2 linked regions of the Longispora fulva genome follow. Each later gene encodes a partner of the first gene's protein in a complex. Links are inferred from orthologs where the notes say so. Each region holds a gene or a part of one and is shown in the gene's direction. Other genes may lie near its edges. The genes, in order: nusB and rpsJ.

What was found.
Region 2: the proteins of nusB (region 1) and rpsJ are in contact, whole or in part, in a solved structure (PDB 3D3B), measured with the Escherichia coli proteins. The link is inferred for Longispora fulva from one-to-one orthologs.

Annotation. Positions count from the first base shown.
Region 1 is NZ_JADOUF010000001.1:8,590,825-8,598,419, forward strand. Bases 3,243-6,145 are described here. They hold nusB (transcription antitermination factor NusB), read left to right. Parts: upstream 3,243-4,420; coding sequence 4,421-4,870; downstream 4,871-6,145. Other genes in these bases: IW245_RS41380 (bestrophin-like domain), read left to right, coding at 3,243-3,800; efp (elongation factor P), read left to right, coding at 3,871-4,428; bldD (transcriptional regulator BldD), read right to left, coding at 5,058-5,561; pyrR (bifunctional pyr operon transcriptional regulator/uracil phosphoribosyltransferase PyrR), read left to right, coding at 5,772-6,145. Outside these bases: aroB (3-dehydroquinate synthase), read left to right, coding at 1-141; aroQ (type II 3-dehydroquinate dehydratase), read left to right, coding at 206-652; IW245_RS39685 (cellulose binding domain-containing protein), read right to left, coding at 649-1,956; IW245_RS39690 (hypothetical protein), read left to right, coding at 2,064-2,366; more of IW245_RS41380, read left to right, coding at 2,673-3,242; more of pyrR, read left to right, coding at 6,146-6,320; IW245_RS39725 (aspartate carbamoyltransferase catalytic subunit), read left to right, coding at 6,320-7,237; IW245_RS39730 (dihydroorotase), read left to right, coding at 7,273-7,595. UniProt on the Escherichia coli protein: Part of the processive rRNA transcription and antitermination complex (rrnTAC). The complex forms an RNA-chaperone ring around the RNA exit tunnel of RNA polymerase (RNAP).
Region 2 is NZ_JADOUF010000001.1:6,764,061-6,771,479, forward strand. What follows is about bases 1,365-4,091. They hold rpsJ (30S ribosomal protein S10), read left to right. Parts: upstream 1,365-2,437; coding sequence 2,438-2,746; downstream 2,747-4,091. Other genes in these bases: tuf (elongation factor Tu), read left to right, coding at 1,365-2,154; rplC (50S ribosomal protein L3), read left to right, coding at 2,757-3,419; rplD (50S ribosomal protein L4), read left to right, coding at 3,419-4,063; rplW (50S ribosomal protein L23), read left to right, coding at 4,060-4,091. Also shown: fusA (elongation factor G), read left to right, coding at 1-867; more of tuf, read left to right, coding at 961-1,364; more of rplW, read left to right, coding at 4,092-4,368; rplB (50S ribosomal protein L2), read left to right, coding at 4,383-5,222; rpsS (30S ribosomal protein S19), read left to right, coding at 5,240-5,521; rplV (50S ribosomal protein L22), read left to right, coding at 5,556-6,005; rpsC (30S ribosomal protein S3), read left to right, coding at 6,005-6,862; rplP (50S ribosomal protein L16), read left to right, coding at 6,869-7,294; rpmC (50S ribosomal protein L29), read left to right, coding at 7,294-7,419. UniProt on the Escherichia coli protein: Involved in the binding of tRNA to the ribosomes. Part of the processive rRNA transcription and antitermination complex (rrnTAC). The complex forms an RNA-chaperone ring around the RNA exit tunnel of RNA polymerase (RNAP).

The DNA of each region.
Region 1 (7,595 bases):
CGGGCCGCGATGCGCGTCGACAAGAAGTCGCGGGGCGCTACCCTGCGGTTCGTGGTCCTCGACGGCCTGGCCCGGCCGACCATCATGACGGCCCCGTCGGAGGAGCTCCTGGAAGCGGCCTACGCGGAGGTGGCGTCATGAGCGAGCGACCAGGAGACGCGGTGGTGCGCCTGAGCGGCGCCGCCGGGCGGAGCGAGGTGGCGTCGTGAGGGTGTATGTCCTCAACGGACCGAACCTGAACCGCCTGGGCACCCGCGAGCCCCTGATCTACGGCTCCACCACCTACGCCGACCTGGTCGCGCTGTGCGAGTCCACCGGCAGGGAGCTCGGCCTGGACGTGGACGTCCGGCAGACCAACGCCGAGCACGAGCTGATCGGCTGGCTGCACGACGCCGCCGACGAGGGCGCGGCCGTGGTTCTCAACGGCGCGGCGTGGACGCACTACTCGATCGCGGTCCGCGACGCGTGTTCGCAGCTCACCGGCCCGCTGGTCGAGGTGCACATCTCCAACATCCACGCCCGCGAGGCGTTCCGGGAGCACTCGGTGATCTCCGCGGTCGCCACGGGCGTGATCGTCGGGCTCGGGGTCGACGGCTACCGGCTGGCGCTCCTGCACCTGGCCGGCCGGCAGCCGAAGCCGCTGTCCGCCTAGCCTGCGTACCCGGCGAAGATCTTGGAGAACTCGTACGGGGACTGCGGGATGTTCGTGCACCGGTAGAGCGGGCCGGTGCACGCGTTGCGGTCGCGGGTGGCCTCCCAGAACGCCAGCATGCCCAGGTGCCTGGACTGGGCGAAGGCGACGAGTTGGCGGGCGTCGGCCTGGTCGTACACCCGGCCGTCGTCGTTCTTGCCGAGCATCGGCGTGACGCCGACCATCTTCCAGACCTGAGCGTCGGTCTTGGCCGGGTAGAGCGCCTTGAGCTGGGTGAACGTGCTCTGCGCCGCCTGCACGGCGAAGCCGCCGTAGTCGCCGTCGCGGTAGTAGTCCATCGCCATGATGTTGACGAGGTCCAGGTTCACCCCGGCGTCGCGGGCGGTGCGGACCACGTTGAGGCCCTCGGTGGTGAGACCCTCGGGCAGCACCGGCAGCGTGAGCGAGACCTTCAGCCCCGGATTGGCCCGTTGCAGGTTCGCCATGGCGGTGTTCCGCCGGGCGATCGACGCCGGCTCGGCGATGGCGGCGCCCTCGATGTCGAAATCCACATACTTCAACTGGTACGCGGTCACCACGGCCTGGTACTCCGCGGTCAGCGCCCCGGTGTCGGTGCACGCTTGGGCGAGTTCCGCCCCGGAGGCCCCGCCGAAGGACACCTTCACGTCCCCGCCCCGGGCCCGCAGCTTGTCGATCTCGTCCTTCTGCCAGCCGGTCCGCGGGTCGTACGCGTTGAACCACATGGCCTTGCACGCCGACGCGGTGACGAACCCGAGGCTGTAGCCCTGGGTGGCCTCGTCCGACAGCACCGGCGTGGGCCACGCGCCCATGTCGATGTACGGCGCGACGGGCAGCGGCCCGGCGACCGGCGGCGGCCCGGTGGGGGAGACCGTGGGGGTCGGCGACGGGCCGGCGCCGTCACAGGACGCCCCGTTCACGGTGCAGCCCGTCGGCAGTCCCGTGCCGCTGACGACGAAGCCGAACACGACGCTGGCCCCGGGGGCCACGGTGCCGTTGTAGGTGCGGTTCGCGGCCATGGTGTGCGTGCCGGTCGTGGTGACGAGCGCGTCCCAGTAGGTGCCCATCGTCGTGCCGGCCGGCAGGTCCCAGCCGACGGTCCACGAGCTGATCGACGAGCCCGTGCCGTTCGTGACGGTGTACTGGGCCTGGTACCCGCTGGCCCACACCGACGTCCGCGCGAACGTCGCCGTGACCCTGCCGGCCGCGTGCGCCGTCCCGACCAGGCCGCCGGTGACCAGTAGTGCGATGGTGGCCGCGACGAGCGCGGCACGATGTCTGAGCATGACCATCTCCTTGAGGGGTGGGGGTGATGATCAGCTCTCCTCTCCGTCCGGCCAGCCTAGGCAGGCCCGGGACCCCGGTCAATCGATGGAACGCTATCCAGTGCTTCGTGTCCCAGGTGCGGACCGGCACCCGGGGCGTCTCGGCCACGGCCGGCGCGAACGGCAACGGCGGGGGCGGGGGCAGGGGGCTGGGCCGCGTCGTGGGCGGCGGGGTCGCCGGCGGCGGGACGGCGGGTGCGGCCGGCGGGGGCGCTTTGCTGGCCGGCCGCGGCGCGGCGACGGGAGCACAGCCGGTCGCGTCGCTGGTGGCAGCCAGGGGACCGGACCCGAGCCGGGTCACGGCGGCCGGCCGGTCCAACGGGACGGCGTACCAGGTGGAGTGGCCGGCCCGGTTGTTCTCGAGCGCGTAGAGCACCCGGCCGGGCCCGAGGAACGCCGAACCGTACGCGGACCCCGGCAGTCGGGCGACGGTCCGGGTGGCCCCGGTCGCCGGGTCGGTGCGCAGCAACTGTGCCGGCCCGCGCCCGTCGGCCGTGACGCCGTACAGCCCGCCGTCGGCCGGGTCGTACTCCCAGTCGCCCACCGTGGCCGCCGTGCCCATCGGCGCGCTGCTCAGTACCCGTCCGGTGGTCGGGTCGATGACGTGCATCCGGCCCCCGGCGGCCACGACGTAGTGGCCTGCGACCATCGTGCCGGCGTAGGACTCGATGGTCCCGGTGCCGACGGCGCCGTGGTCGTGGGTCGTGCCGTCCGGGTCGATCGTGACCAGGTGCGCGCCGTCGCCGAAGGGCGCGCCGTGCCAGCGGATCGCGAGCGCGTGCAACCGGGGGCCGTCGACGGCGAGGGCGTTGAGCTGGTACCCGGTCCGCGTGACCCGCCCGTCGGGCCAGGTGAGCCACGAGTCGGTGTACGGCGTCGCCGCGTACACCACGTGGCCGCACGGCAATCCGGCCGGCGGAGCGGCGACCGGCACGCTCCCGACGACAAATATGGCGGAAAACAAGACATTAAACATGATTTCTGGAGTTTATTACCTCAAAATGCTCAAGGTGAACATCTACCTCGAAGGTTTGCTGTGGGTCGTCGGCGCGGGGGTCCTCGCCGGGGCACTCGTCTACCTCCAGCACCGGTACCTCTCGGCGGAGCTGCGGGCGCAGCACAACGACGTCACCGGCGCGTTCTTCGAGATCATCGGCGTGCTCTACGCCGTGATGCTCGCCTTCATCGTCATCGCGGTGTGGGACACGATGAACGAGGCCGAGGACAACAGCTACAAGGAGGCCAACGCCCTGGTCGAGGTCTACTGGGTCGGCCACAACGCGCCCGAGCCCCAGCGCGCCACGATCGAGGCCCTCAGCCGGCTGTACGCGAACACCGTCGTCGACAAGGAGTGGCCGCAGATGGCCGCCCGCGACGAGATCTCCCCGGAGGGCTACGCGATCCTCGACGACCTGCGGGTCCAGGTCGAGAGCCTCAAGTCCACCGACCCGGTGACCACCAAGCGCTACCAGGACACGGCGGACAAACTCCGCGAGGTCGTCGGCGCCCGGGGTGCGCGGCTGTCCGCGGTCGACGGCGGGGTCAACCCGGTGCTGTGGTTCGCGCTGATCGCCGGCGCCGTGCTGTTCGTCGCGTTCGCCTACCTGTTCGGGGTGCCCGGGCGGCTCGCGCACGCGACAATGGTCGTGACGGTCACCATGATGGTGGTGATGCTGCTGTACGCGGTCTACGAGCTGGAGTTCCCCTTCAGTCGGGGGACCGCCGTCGGGCCGGACGCGATGCGGTTCGCTCTGGAGCGGTTCGTGCAGATCGGCGGTGGTGGGTCCGTTCCACCGAGCCGGTAGACTGTCCGACGGCCAGTAGCGGCCACCGTACCGAAGTAGTCAACCCATACGAAAGAGGACGTAGCGAGGCATGGCATCCACTAACGAGCTCAAGAACGGCCTCGTCCTCAACCTCGATGGCGAACTCTGGACCGTCATCGAGTTCCAGCACGTCAAGCCCGGCAAGGGCCCGGCGTTCGTCCGGACCAAGCTGAAGCACGTGCTGTCCGGCAAGGTGGTCGACAAGACCTTCAACGCCGGCATCAAGGTCGACACCGCGACCGTCGACAAGCGCGACATGCAGTACCTGTACGCGGACGGCGAGGACTTCGTCTTCATGGACACGTCCAGCTACGAGCAGCTGCACATCTCCGGCAAGATCGTCGGCGACGACGCGGGCTTCCTGCTCGGCGAGATGATCGTGACCGTCGCCACCCACGAGGGCGCCGTCCTGTTCATCGAGCTGCCGACCAGCGCGCTGTTCGAGGTCACCTACACCGAGCCGGGCATGCAGGGCGACCGCTCCACGAGCGGCACCAAGCCCGCGACCCTGGAGACCGGCGCCGAGGTGCAGGTCCCGCTGTTCATCAGCATCGGCGAGAAGGTCAAGATCGACACCCGAGACAAGCGGTACCTCGGTCGTGCCTGAGTCCTCCCACGACCCGGCGTACAACCCGGCGCGCCGCAAGGCGCGCCGGCGCGCGCTGGACGTGCTGTACGAGGCGGACATCCGGCAGATCGGCATGCTCGGCGTGCTGACCGCGCGGCAGAAGATCTCGCTGCGCGAGCCGGAGGCCCCGAAGTTCTCGGAGTACGCCGTGACCCTGGTCGAGGGCGTCGCCCAGCGGCGCGAGGAGATCGACGAGTTGATCTCGACCTACGCCGAGGGCTGGACCCTGGAGCGGATGCCGACCGTCGACCGCAATCTGCTGCGGATCGCTGTCTTCGAGCTGATGTGGGGCGACGGCATCGACGCGCCGGTCGCGATCAGCGAGGCCGTCGAGTTGGCCAAGGAGCTGTCCACGGACGACTCCCCACGCTTCATCAATGGCGTACTGGGTCGGATATCCGACTATTCCGGCCGCTGGTAACCACAGCCCCGCCGCGCGGACGTCGAAACCGTTCGTGGCGGGTTGGTGTGAAGAGAGTCAAAGGCTCTTCTCTCTTCACGCCAACCCGCCACGAACCCCCGCGCGAGAACCAAAAAACTGAACCGGCCACTACGAGACGGGGGGTTGTCTCACAGTGCCCGGTTCAGGCGTTTTTACAGGGGACCGCCTAGTTCTGGCCACCCTGGTTCTGCATCAGCGAACGCGGATCGGCGACCAGCACGCCGAACTCGTTCAGCTGCTCGACCAGCCCCGACGGGGTCGTGTCGAACACGACGGCGAGGGTGCGCAGGTCGTCGGCGCGGATGGACAGCACCCGGCCGTTGTAGTCGCCGCGCTGCTGCTGGATCCCCCGGGCGTACCGGGCGACCACCGTCAGCTCTTCGGCGGGGTGCTCGTACAACTTCTCAAGATCAAGAATGATCTTGTTGGCCTGCTCATGGCGGACGCTGCTGCCGTCAGGCAACAGTTCACCCACCGGTACCCGGTAGAACTCGGCGAGTTCTGCCAGACGGGCGACAGTTACGGCACGGTCGCCGCGCTCGTAGGAACCGACAACCACGGCCTTCCAACGACCGCTCGACTTCTCCTCGACACCCTGCAGGGACAGCCCCTGCTGCTGCCGGATGGAGCGGAGCCGAGAGCCGAGGGCCTTCGCGTACTCAGAGGGCATGCGGACACTCCCAGTCACTTGCCCGGGGACGCTCCCCAGTTCATCGCTACGGAGCGTGACGGTACGGCTCTTTGAGGGCTCGGTCAAGTAGTTGTTACCCACCCGTTGAGTTCGACCAGGCAGTTGTTAGGCTCGAGCACGCCAGACAACCTTTAACGACCCGTCCAGTGAGGCGGGGAAGGCGGTTTGATTGATATGAATGACACCACTATGCCCGAAATGTCTGACGTGAAGGAGATTCTCTCCGCGTCGGACATCACCCGGATCGTGGACCGGGTCGCGCACCAGATCCTGGAGAAGACCTCCGGGGCAGCCGACACCGTCCTGCTGGGCATCCCCACCCGGGGCACCCCACTGGCCCGTCGCCTGGCCGAGCGGATCCACGCCTTCGAGGGGATCGCGGTGCCGCACGGCACCCTGGACATCACCCTCTACCGCGACGACCTGCGGCTGCACAGCGCCCGCCCGGTCGGCCCCACCGACCTGCCGCCCGGCGGCATCGACGGCCAGCGGGTCATCCTCGTCGACGACGTGCTCTTCTCCGGTCGTACGGTCCGGGCCGCCCTCGACGCGTTGAGCGACCTCGGCCGCCCACGGCAGGTGCAGCTCGCCGTCCTCGTCGACCGGGGCCACCGCCAGCTGCCCATCCGCGCCGACTACGTCGGCAAGAACATCCCCACCTCGCTGTCGGAGAGCGTCCGGGTCTCCCTCGCCGAGATCGACGGCACCGACGCCGTCCTGCTGACCGGGAACATCTGATGATCAAACACCTGCTGTCCGCCGCGGACCTCGATCTCGACTCCGCCACCCTGGTGCTCGACACGGCCACCGAGATGGCCGCGATGGCCTCCCGGGAGGTGAAGAAGCTCCCCACCCTGCGCGGGCGCACCGTCGTGAACCTGTTCTACGAGGACTCCACCCGCACCCGGGTCTCGTTCGAGACGGCGGCCAAGCGGCTGTCCGCCGACGTGATCAACTTCTCGGCCAAGGGTTCCTCGGTGGAGAAGGGCGAGAGCCTCAAGGACACCGCGCTCACCCTGCAGGCGATGGGCATCGACGGGGTCGTGGTCCGCCACCCCGCCTCCGGCGCGCCCACCACGCTCAGCCAGTGGGTCGACGGTTCGATCATCAACGCCGGCGACGGCACGCACGAGCACCCGACCCAGGCGCTGCTGGACGCGTACACGATGCGCTCCCGGCTCGGTCAGCTCAAGGGGCTGCGGGTCACCATCGTCGGCGACGTGCTGCACAGCCGGGTCGCCCGGTCCAACATGCTGCTGCTCACCACCCTTGGCGCGGAGGTGACCATGGTCAGCCCGCCGACCCTGGTGCCGGTCGGCGCGCGGGACTGGCCGGCGAAGGTGTCCTACGACCTCGACGCCGCCCTGCCCGACTCCGACGTGGTCATGATGCTGCGCGTGCAGCGCGAACGCATGACCGAGGCGTACTTCCCCTCCACCCGCGAGTACGCCCGCCGCTACGGCCTCGACGTCCGCCGAATGAAACTTCTTCCGGAGCATGCAATAATTATGCATCCCGGCCCGATGATCCGGGGCATGGAGATCGCCCCCGAGGTGGCCGACTCCCCGCGCTCCACGATCGTCGAGCAGGTCGCCAACGGCGTCAGTGTCCGGATGGCCTGCCTCTACCTGTTGCTCGGCGGGAGATCCCTGTGAACGCCAGTCCCGCCGCCGCGAACGAAAGGCCCCCAGTGACCACGTACCTGATCAAGAACGTCTCGGTTCTCGGCGCGACACCGACGGATCTGCTACTGCGCGACGGCCTGGTGCACGACGGCGCCGGGCAGAGCGCGGACGTCGAGATCGACGGCAAGGGCCTCGTCGCCCTCCCCGGCCTCGTCGACCTGCACACCCACCTGCGCGAGCCCGGCCGCGAGGACGCCGAGACCGTGGAGACCGGCTCCCGGGCCGCGGCGCTCGGCGGCTACACGGCCGTGTGCGCGATGGCCAACACCGACCCGGTGGCCGACACCGCCGGCGTCGTCGAGCAGGTCTGGCGGCTCGGCCAGGCGGC
Region 2 (7,419 bases), 1.8 Mb from region 1 along the record:
GTGGCGATCGAGCCGAAGTCGAAGGCCGACCAGGAGAAGCTGGGCACCGCGATCCAGCGTCTCGCTGAGGAGGACCCGACCTTCCAGGTCAAGACCGACGAGGACACCGGCCAGACCGTCATCTCCGGTATGGGCGAGCTGCACCTCGACATCCTGGTCGACCGGATGCGTCGCGAGTTCAGCGTCGAGGCCAACATCGGCAAGCCGCAGGTGGCCTACCGCGAGACGATCAAGGGCACGGTCGACAAGCTCGACTACGTGCACAAGAAGCAGACCGGTGGCTCCGGCCAGTACGCCAAGGTCATCGTCAAGGTCGAGCCGCTGGAGATGACTCCGGACGGCCCGACGTACGAGTTCGTGAACGCCGTCTCCGGCGGTCGTATCCCGAAGGAGTACATCCCCTCGGTCGACGCCGGTGCGCAGGACTCCCTGCAGTACGGTGTCCTCGCCGGGTACCCGCTGGTGGGCGTGAAGTTCACGCTCCTCGACGGTGCGTACCACGAGGTCGACTCGTCCGAGATGGCATTCAAGATCGCCGGCTCGATCGTGATGAAGGAGGCCGCCCGCAAGGCGAACCCCACCATCCTCGAGCCGATGATGGCAGTCGAGGTCGTCACCCCCGAGGACAACATGGGTGACGTCATCGGCGACCTCAACTCCCGGCGTGGCATCATCCAGGCGATGGAGGAGCGCTCCGGCGCCCGAGTCGTCCGGGCCCTGGTGCCGCTGTCGGAGATGTTCGGCTACGTCGGCGACCTGCGGTCGAAGACCCAGGGCCGGGCGAGCTATTCGATGCAGTTCGACTCCTACGCTGAGGTTCCGGCCAACGTGGCGAAGGAGATCATCGCGAAGGCCACCGGCGAGTAGTTCGCCGGTAGTCACGCCCGGGCAGCATCACCGGGCCGGTCCGACTAGGGCCAGACCCAGATCGACGTAACCAACGGTCCACAGGAGGACACAGTGGCGAAGGCGAAGTTCGAGCGGACTAAGCCGCACGTCAACATCGGCACCATCGGTCACATTGACCACGGTAAGACGACGCTGACTGCGGCCATCACGAAGGTCCTGCACGACAAGTACCCGGACCTCAACCCGTACACGCCGTTCGACGAGATCGACAAGGCGCCCGAGGAGAAGGCTCGTGGTATCACGATCTCCATCGCGCACGTCGAGTACCAGACCGAGTCGCGGCACTACGCCCACGTTGACTGCCCGGGTCACGCGGACTACATCAAGAACATGATCACCGGTGCCGCTCAGATGGACGGCGCGATCCTCGTGGTCGCGGCGACCGACGGCCCGATGCCGCAGACCAAGGAGCACGTGCTCCTGGCCCGCCAGGTCGGCGTTCCCTACATCGTCGTGGCGCTCAACAAGAGCGACGCGGTCGAGGACGAGGAGCTCCTCGAGCTCGTCGAGATGGAGGTCCGGGAGCTGCTCTCGACCTACGAGTTCGACGGCGACAACTTGCCGGTCGTTCAGGTCTCGGCGCTCAAGGCCCTCGAGGGTGACCCGAAGTGGTCGGGCAAGCTGCTCGAGCTCATGGACGCGGTGGACAGCTTCATCCCGCAGCCCGAGCGCGAGGTTGACAAGCCGTTCCTCATGCCGGTCGAGGACGTGTTCACGATCACCGGTCGTGGCACCGTCGCCACCGGTCGTATCGAGCGCGGCATCGTCAAGGTGAACGAGCAGGTCGACATCATCGGCATCAAGCCGGGCAAGCAGACCACCACGGTCACCGGTGTCGAGATGTTCCGCAAGCTGCTCGACGAGGGCCAGGCCGGTGAGAACGTCGGTCTGCTGCTCCGCGGCATCAAGCGCGAGGACATCGAGCGCGGCCAGTGCATCATCAAGCCGGGCACGACCACCCCGCACACCGACTTCGAGGCGAACGTCTACATCCTCTCGAAGGAAGAGGGCGGCCGTCACACGCCGTTCTTCAACAACTACCGTCCGCAGTTCTACTTCCGGACGACTGACGTCACCGGCGTCGTCACGCTGCCCGAGGGCACCGAGATGGTCATGCCCGGCGACAACACCGAGATGACTGTGGCGCTGATCCAGCCCATCGCGATGGAGGACGGTCTCCGTTTCGCCATCCGCGAGGGCTCCCGCACCGTGGGTGCGGGGCGCGTCACTAAGATTCTTAAGTAACCCGATTTCACTTTGCCGTACCTCGTACGGCATAATGAATAGGTTGTGCGTTGCGGGGCGGCCCAGGCTGCCCGGTCTCCGGAGTCATCCAGGCCGCCCCGTCTCGCGGTGTTCGACCCCGCTCGAACACCCCGACCCCGTCGTCGCACCGGGGCCCGCTGTCCGTCCTCAGGGACGGAGTATGGCCCTAGAGCGCGACACGCCCGAGCGCGGGGGTCGGAAGCAATCGAGGCGAAACTGGCCTCGGCCAGCAGCGGCACGAGAGAAGGAAACAGAAGCCACCATGGCGGGACAGAAGATCCGCATCCGGCTCAAGGCCTACGACCACGAGGTCGTGGACTCTTCGGCTCGGAAGATCGTCGAGACCGTGACGCGTACCGGCGCTCAGGTCGCAGGCCCGGTGCCGCTGCCGACGGAGATCAACCGCTACTGCGTCATCCGCTCGCCGCACAAGTACAAGGACTCGCGCGAGCACTTCGAGATGCGCACGCACAAGCGTCTGATCGACATCATCGACCCGACCCCGAAGACGGTTGACTCGCTCATGCGACTCGACCTTCCGGCTGGTGTCGACATCGAGATCAAGCTGTAGGGACCGGACAATGGACAGGCAAGTCAAGGGCATCCTGGGCGCCAAGCTCGGCATGACCCAGGTCTGGGACAACAACAAGGTTGTCCCGGTGACTGTGGTGCAGGCCGGCCCCTGTGTGGTCAGCCAGGTTCGCAGCACCGACAAGGACGGCTACGCCGCTGTTCAGCTGGCGTACGGGTCGATCGACCCGCGCAAGGTGAACAAGCCGCTGGCCGGTCACTACGAGAAGGCCGGGGTCGCTCCGCGCCGTCACGTCGTCGAGATTCGGACGCCGGACGCCGACGCGTACGCCCTGGGCCAGGAGATCACCGCGGAAGCGTTCCCCGTCGGTGTGACCGTGGATGTCACGGGCCGCACCAAGGGTAAGGGCTACGCCGGTGTCATGAAGCGGCACGGCTTCCACGGTCTGAAGGCGTCGCACGGTGTGCAGCGCAAGCACCGTTCGCCGGGTTCCATCGGCGCCTGTGCGACCCCGGGTCGCGTCTTCAGGGGTACGCGGATGGCCGGTCGGATGGGTGGCGTTCGCTTCACCGTCCAGAACCTGTCGGTGCACGCGGTTGACGTCGAGAACAACCTGATCCTGGTCAAGGGCGCTGTCCCGGGGCCGAAGGGCGCGGTTGTGCTCATCCGTACCGCTGCGAAGACCAACCTGAAGAAGGGCGGTGTGAAGTAATGACCACCGTTGACGTCCGTGACGCCGAGGGCGCCACGACCGGTTCGGTCGAGCTCCCCGCCGCGATCTTCGACGTGCAGTCGAACATCCCGCTGATGCACCAGGTCGTTGTCGCTCAGCTTGCTGCCGCCCGTCAGGGCACGCACAAGGTGAAGACCCGCGCTGAGGTCTCCGGCGGCGGCAAGAAGCCGTACAAGCAGAAGGGGACCGGTCGCGCCCGTCAGGGCTCGACCCGTTCGCCGCAGTTCGCTGGTGGTGGCGTCTCGCACGGGCCCGTCCCGCGGGACTACTCGCAGCGGACCCCCAAGAAGATGAAGGCCGCCGCCCTGCGTGGCGCTCTCTCCGACCGGGCCCGCAACGGCCAGGTGTTCGTGGTCGAGTCGTTCGTGTCCGGCGAGAAGCCGTCCACGAAGACCGCCCTCGCCGCGCTCAACAAGATCTCGGACGCCACCCGCGCCCTGGTCGTGCTGAGCCGCGTGGAGGAGACCTCCTGGCTGAGCCTGCGTAACGTGCCCACGGTGCACCTGCTCGCCGTCGACCAACTCAACACGTACGACGTGCTGGTCAACGACGACGTGGTCTTCACCGTCGAGGCTCTGAACGAGTTCCTGGGTAACAAGCAGGAGCAGGAGGAGAGCAAGTGAGCGGCGTGAGCTTCGGGGATCCCCGAGACGTCATCCTGCAGCCGGTCGTCTCCGAGAAGAGCTACGGCCTGCTGGACCAGAACAAGTACACGTTCCTGGTTCACCCGGACGCCAACAAGACGCACATCAAGATCGCTATCCAGCAGATCTTCAGCGTCAAGGTGGAGTCGGTGAACACGCTCAACCGCGAGGGTAAGCGCAAGCGCACCAAGTTCGGCTGGGGCAAGCGCAAGGACACCAAGCGCGCGATCGTGACGTTGGCCCCGGGTGACCGGATTGAGGCCTTCGGCGGCCCGGTCAGCTGACGAGGAGTAGGTAAATGGGCATCCGCAAGTACAAGCCGACGACCCCGGGTCGCCGTGGTTCCAGCGTTGCTGACTTCGCTGAGATCACGCGTAGCACGCCCGAGAAGTCGCTGCTGCGCCCGCTGCACTCCAAGGGCGGCCGGAACGCGCAGGGTCGGATCACGACTCGCCACCAGGGTGGCGGTCACAAGCGTCAGTACCGCCTGATCGACTTCAAGCGGGCGGACAAGGACGGCGTGCCGGCCAAGGTCGCGCACATCGAGTACGACCCGAACCGTACGGCTCGGATCGCGCTCCTGCACTTCGCTGACGGCGAGAAGCGGTACATCATCGCGCCGAAGGACCTGAAGCAGGGCGACCGGATCGAGGCCGGCGTTGGTGCCGACATCAAGCCGGGCAACAACCTGCCGCTGCGCAACATCCCGACCGGTACGACGATCCACGCTGTGGAGCTTCGTCCGGGCGGCGGGGCCAAGATGGCCCGCTCCGCGGGTGTTGGCATCCAGCTCCTGGGCAAGGAGGGTACGTACGCGACCCTCCGTCTGCCCTCGGGCGAGATGCGGCGGGTGGACATCCGCTGCCGCGCCACCATCGGTGAGATCGGCAACGCAGAGCAGTCCAACATCAACTGGGGTAAGGCCGGCCGTATGCGGTGGAAGGGCAAGCGCCCGACCGTCCGTGGTGTCGCGATGAACCCGGTTGACCACCCGCACGGTGGTGGTGAGGGTAAGACCTCCGGTGGTCGCCACCCGGTCAACCCGAACGGCAAGCCCGAGGGGCGTACGCGCCGCAAGGGCAAGGCCAGCGACAAGCTCATCGTCCGCCGTCGCTACGCGACCCGCAAGCGCGGTTAGTCCGGGAGTAACGAGAGATGCCTCGCAGTCTCAAGAAGGGCCCCTTCGTGGACGACCACCTTCAGAAGAAGGTGGATGTCCAGAACGAAAAGGGCACCAAGAACGTCATCAAGACCTGGTCGCGGCGCTCGACCATCACCCCGGACTTCCTGGGGCACACGATCGCCGTGCACGACGGGCGCAAGCACGTGCCCGTCTTCATCTCGGAGGCGATGGTCGGGCACAAGCTCGGCGAGTTCGCTCTGACCCGCACGTTCAAGGGTCACGAGAAGGACGACCGCAAGAGCCGTCGGCGCTAACCGGCCGGGAATCGACGAGTAGGGGTTTACAGCGATGCCAGTTAAGGGCGACGCTCCAGCGCTTCCGGGCGCGAGGGCGGTTGCGCGCCACGTGCGCGTCTCGGCGAGTAAGGCACGCCGGGTGATCAACCTGGTCCGTGGCCTGCCCGCCAACAGGGCGCTCACGGTTCTCAAGTTTGCGCCGCAGGCAGCCAGCGAGCCGATCTACAAGGTGCTCGCAAGTGCGATCGCCAACGCCGAGAACAACGAGCGGCTCGACCCCGACTCGCTGCTCGTGGCCGAGGCTTTCGTCGATGAGGGTCCGACGCTGAAGCGGTTCCGGCCGCGGGCTCAGGGTCGGGCGTACCGGATCCGCAAGCGCACGTGCCACATCACGATCGTGGTGGAAAGCGTGCAGGCTGCGGCTCCGCGTACCGTCAAGAAGGCCGCGAAGGCTGCCGAGGCCGCTCCGGCGGTTGAGGCCGAGAAGGAGAGCGCCGAGTAATGGGTCAGAAAGTTCACCCGCACGGGTTCCGACTCGGCATCAGCACCGAGTACAAGTCCCGGTGGTACGCGGACAAGCTGTACAAGGACTACGTCGGCGAGGATGTCAAGATCCGTCGCATGATGTCCAAGGGGCTTGAGCGCGCGGGTATCTCGAAGGTCGACATCGAGCGCACCCGGGACCGGGTCCGCATCGACATCCACACCGCCCGGCCGGGCATTGTCATCGGCCGGAAGGGTGCGGAGGCGGACAAGATCCGTACCGCTCTCGAGAAGCTCACGGGCAAGCAGATCCAGCTGAACATCCTCGAGGTCAAGAACCCCGAGTCGGATGCGCAGCTGGTCGCCCAGGGCGTGGCGGAGCAGCTGTCCAGCCGGGTTTCGTTCCGGCGGGCGATGCGTAAGTCGATGCAGTCGGCGATGAAGAACCCGCTCGTCAAGGGCATCCGGGTTCAGGTCTCCGGCCGTCTCGGCGGCGCCGAGATGAGCCGCACGGAGTTCTACCGTGAGGGTCGCGTTCCGCTGCACACGCTGCGTGCGGGCATCGACTACGGCTTCTTCGAGGCCCGGACCACCTTCGGTCGGATCGGCGTGAAGGTCTGGATCTACAAGGGCGACGCCGTCCCCGGTCGTGACGCGCTCGAGCAGCAGGCGGCCGCTGGCCGTCCGCGCCGCGAGCCGCGCGCCGGTGCCGCCGACCGTCCGCGTCGCAGTGGTCGCTCGGGTGCGACCGGTACGACCGGGCACAGCACTGAGGCTGGACGTGCGGCTGCGGCCGAGTTCGGCGGTACCAAGAACACCGACGCCGCTGCTGCTGTTGAGGCCGCTCCGGTGACTGAAAACGGGCAGGAGGGCTGACCTGACATGTTGATGCCACGTAAGCCCCCGAAGGGCTTCCGTAAGCCGCACAACCCCAAGCGGTCGGGTGCGGCCAAGGGCGGCACCAGGGTTGTCTTCGGTGAGTTCGGCATCCAGGCTCTGGAGCCGGCGTACGTGACGAACCGGCAGATCGAGTCGGCACGTATCGCGATGACCCGTCACATCAAGCGTGGCGGTAAGGTCTGGATCACGATCTTCCCGGACCAGTCCATCACGAAGAAGCCCGCCGAGACCCGCATGGGTTCCGGTAAGGGTTCCCCCGAGTGGTGGGTCGCGAACGTCAAGCCGGGTCGGATCCTGTTCGAGATGGCGTTCCCGAACGAGGTGATCGCGCGTGAAGCAATGCGACGCGCGATCCACAAGCTGCCGATGAAGTGCCGCATTGTTAAGCGCGAAGTGGGTGAGGCGTGATGGCAGCGGTTACTCCGGCTGCTGAGGTTCGGGAGATCTCCGACGAGGAGCTCAAGACCCGACTCTCGGAAGCCAAGGCGGAGCTGTTCAACCTTCGGGTGCAGGCGGCGACGGGGCAGCTGGAC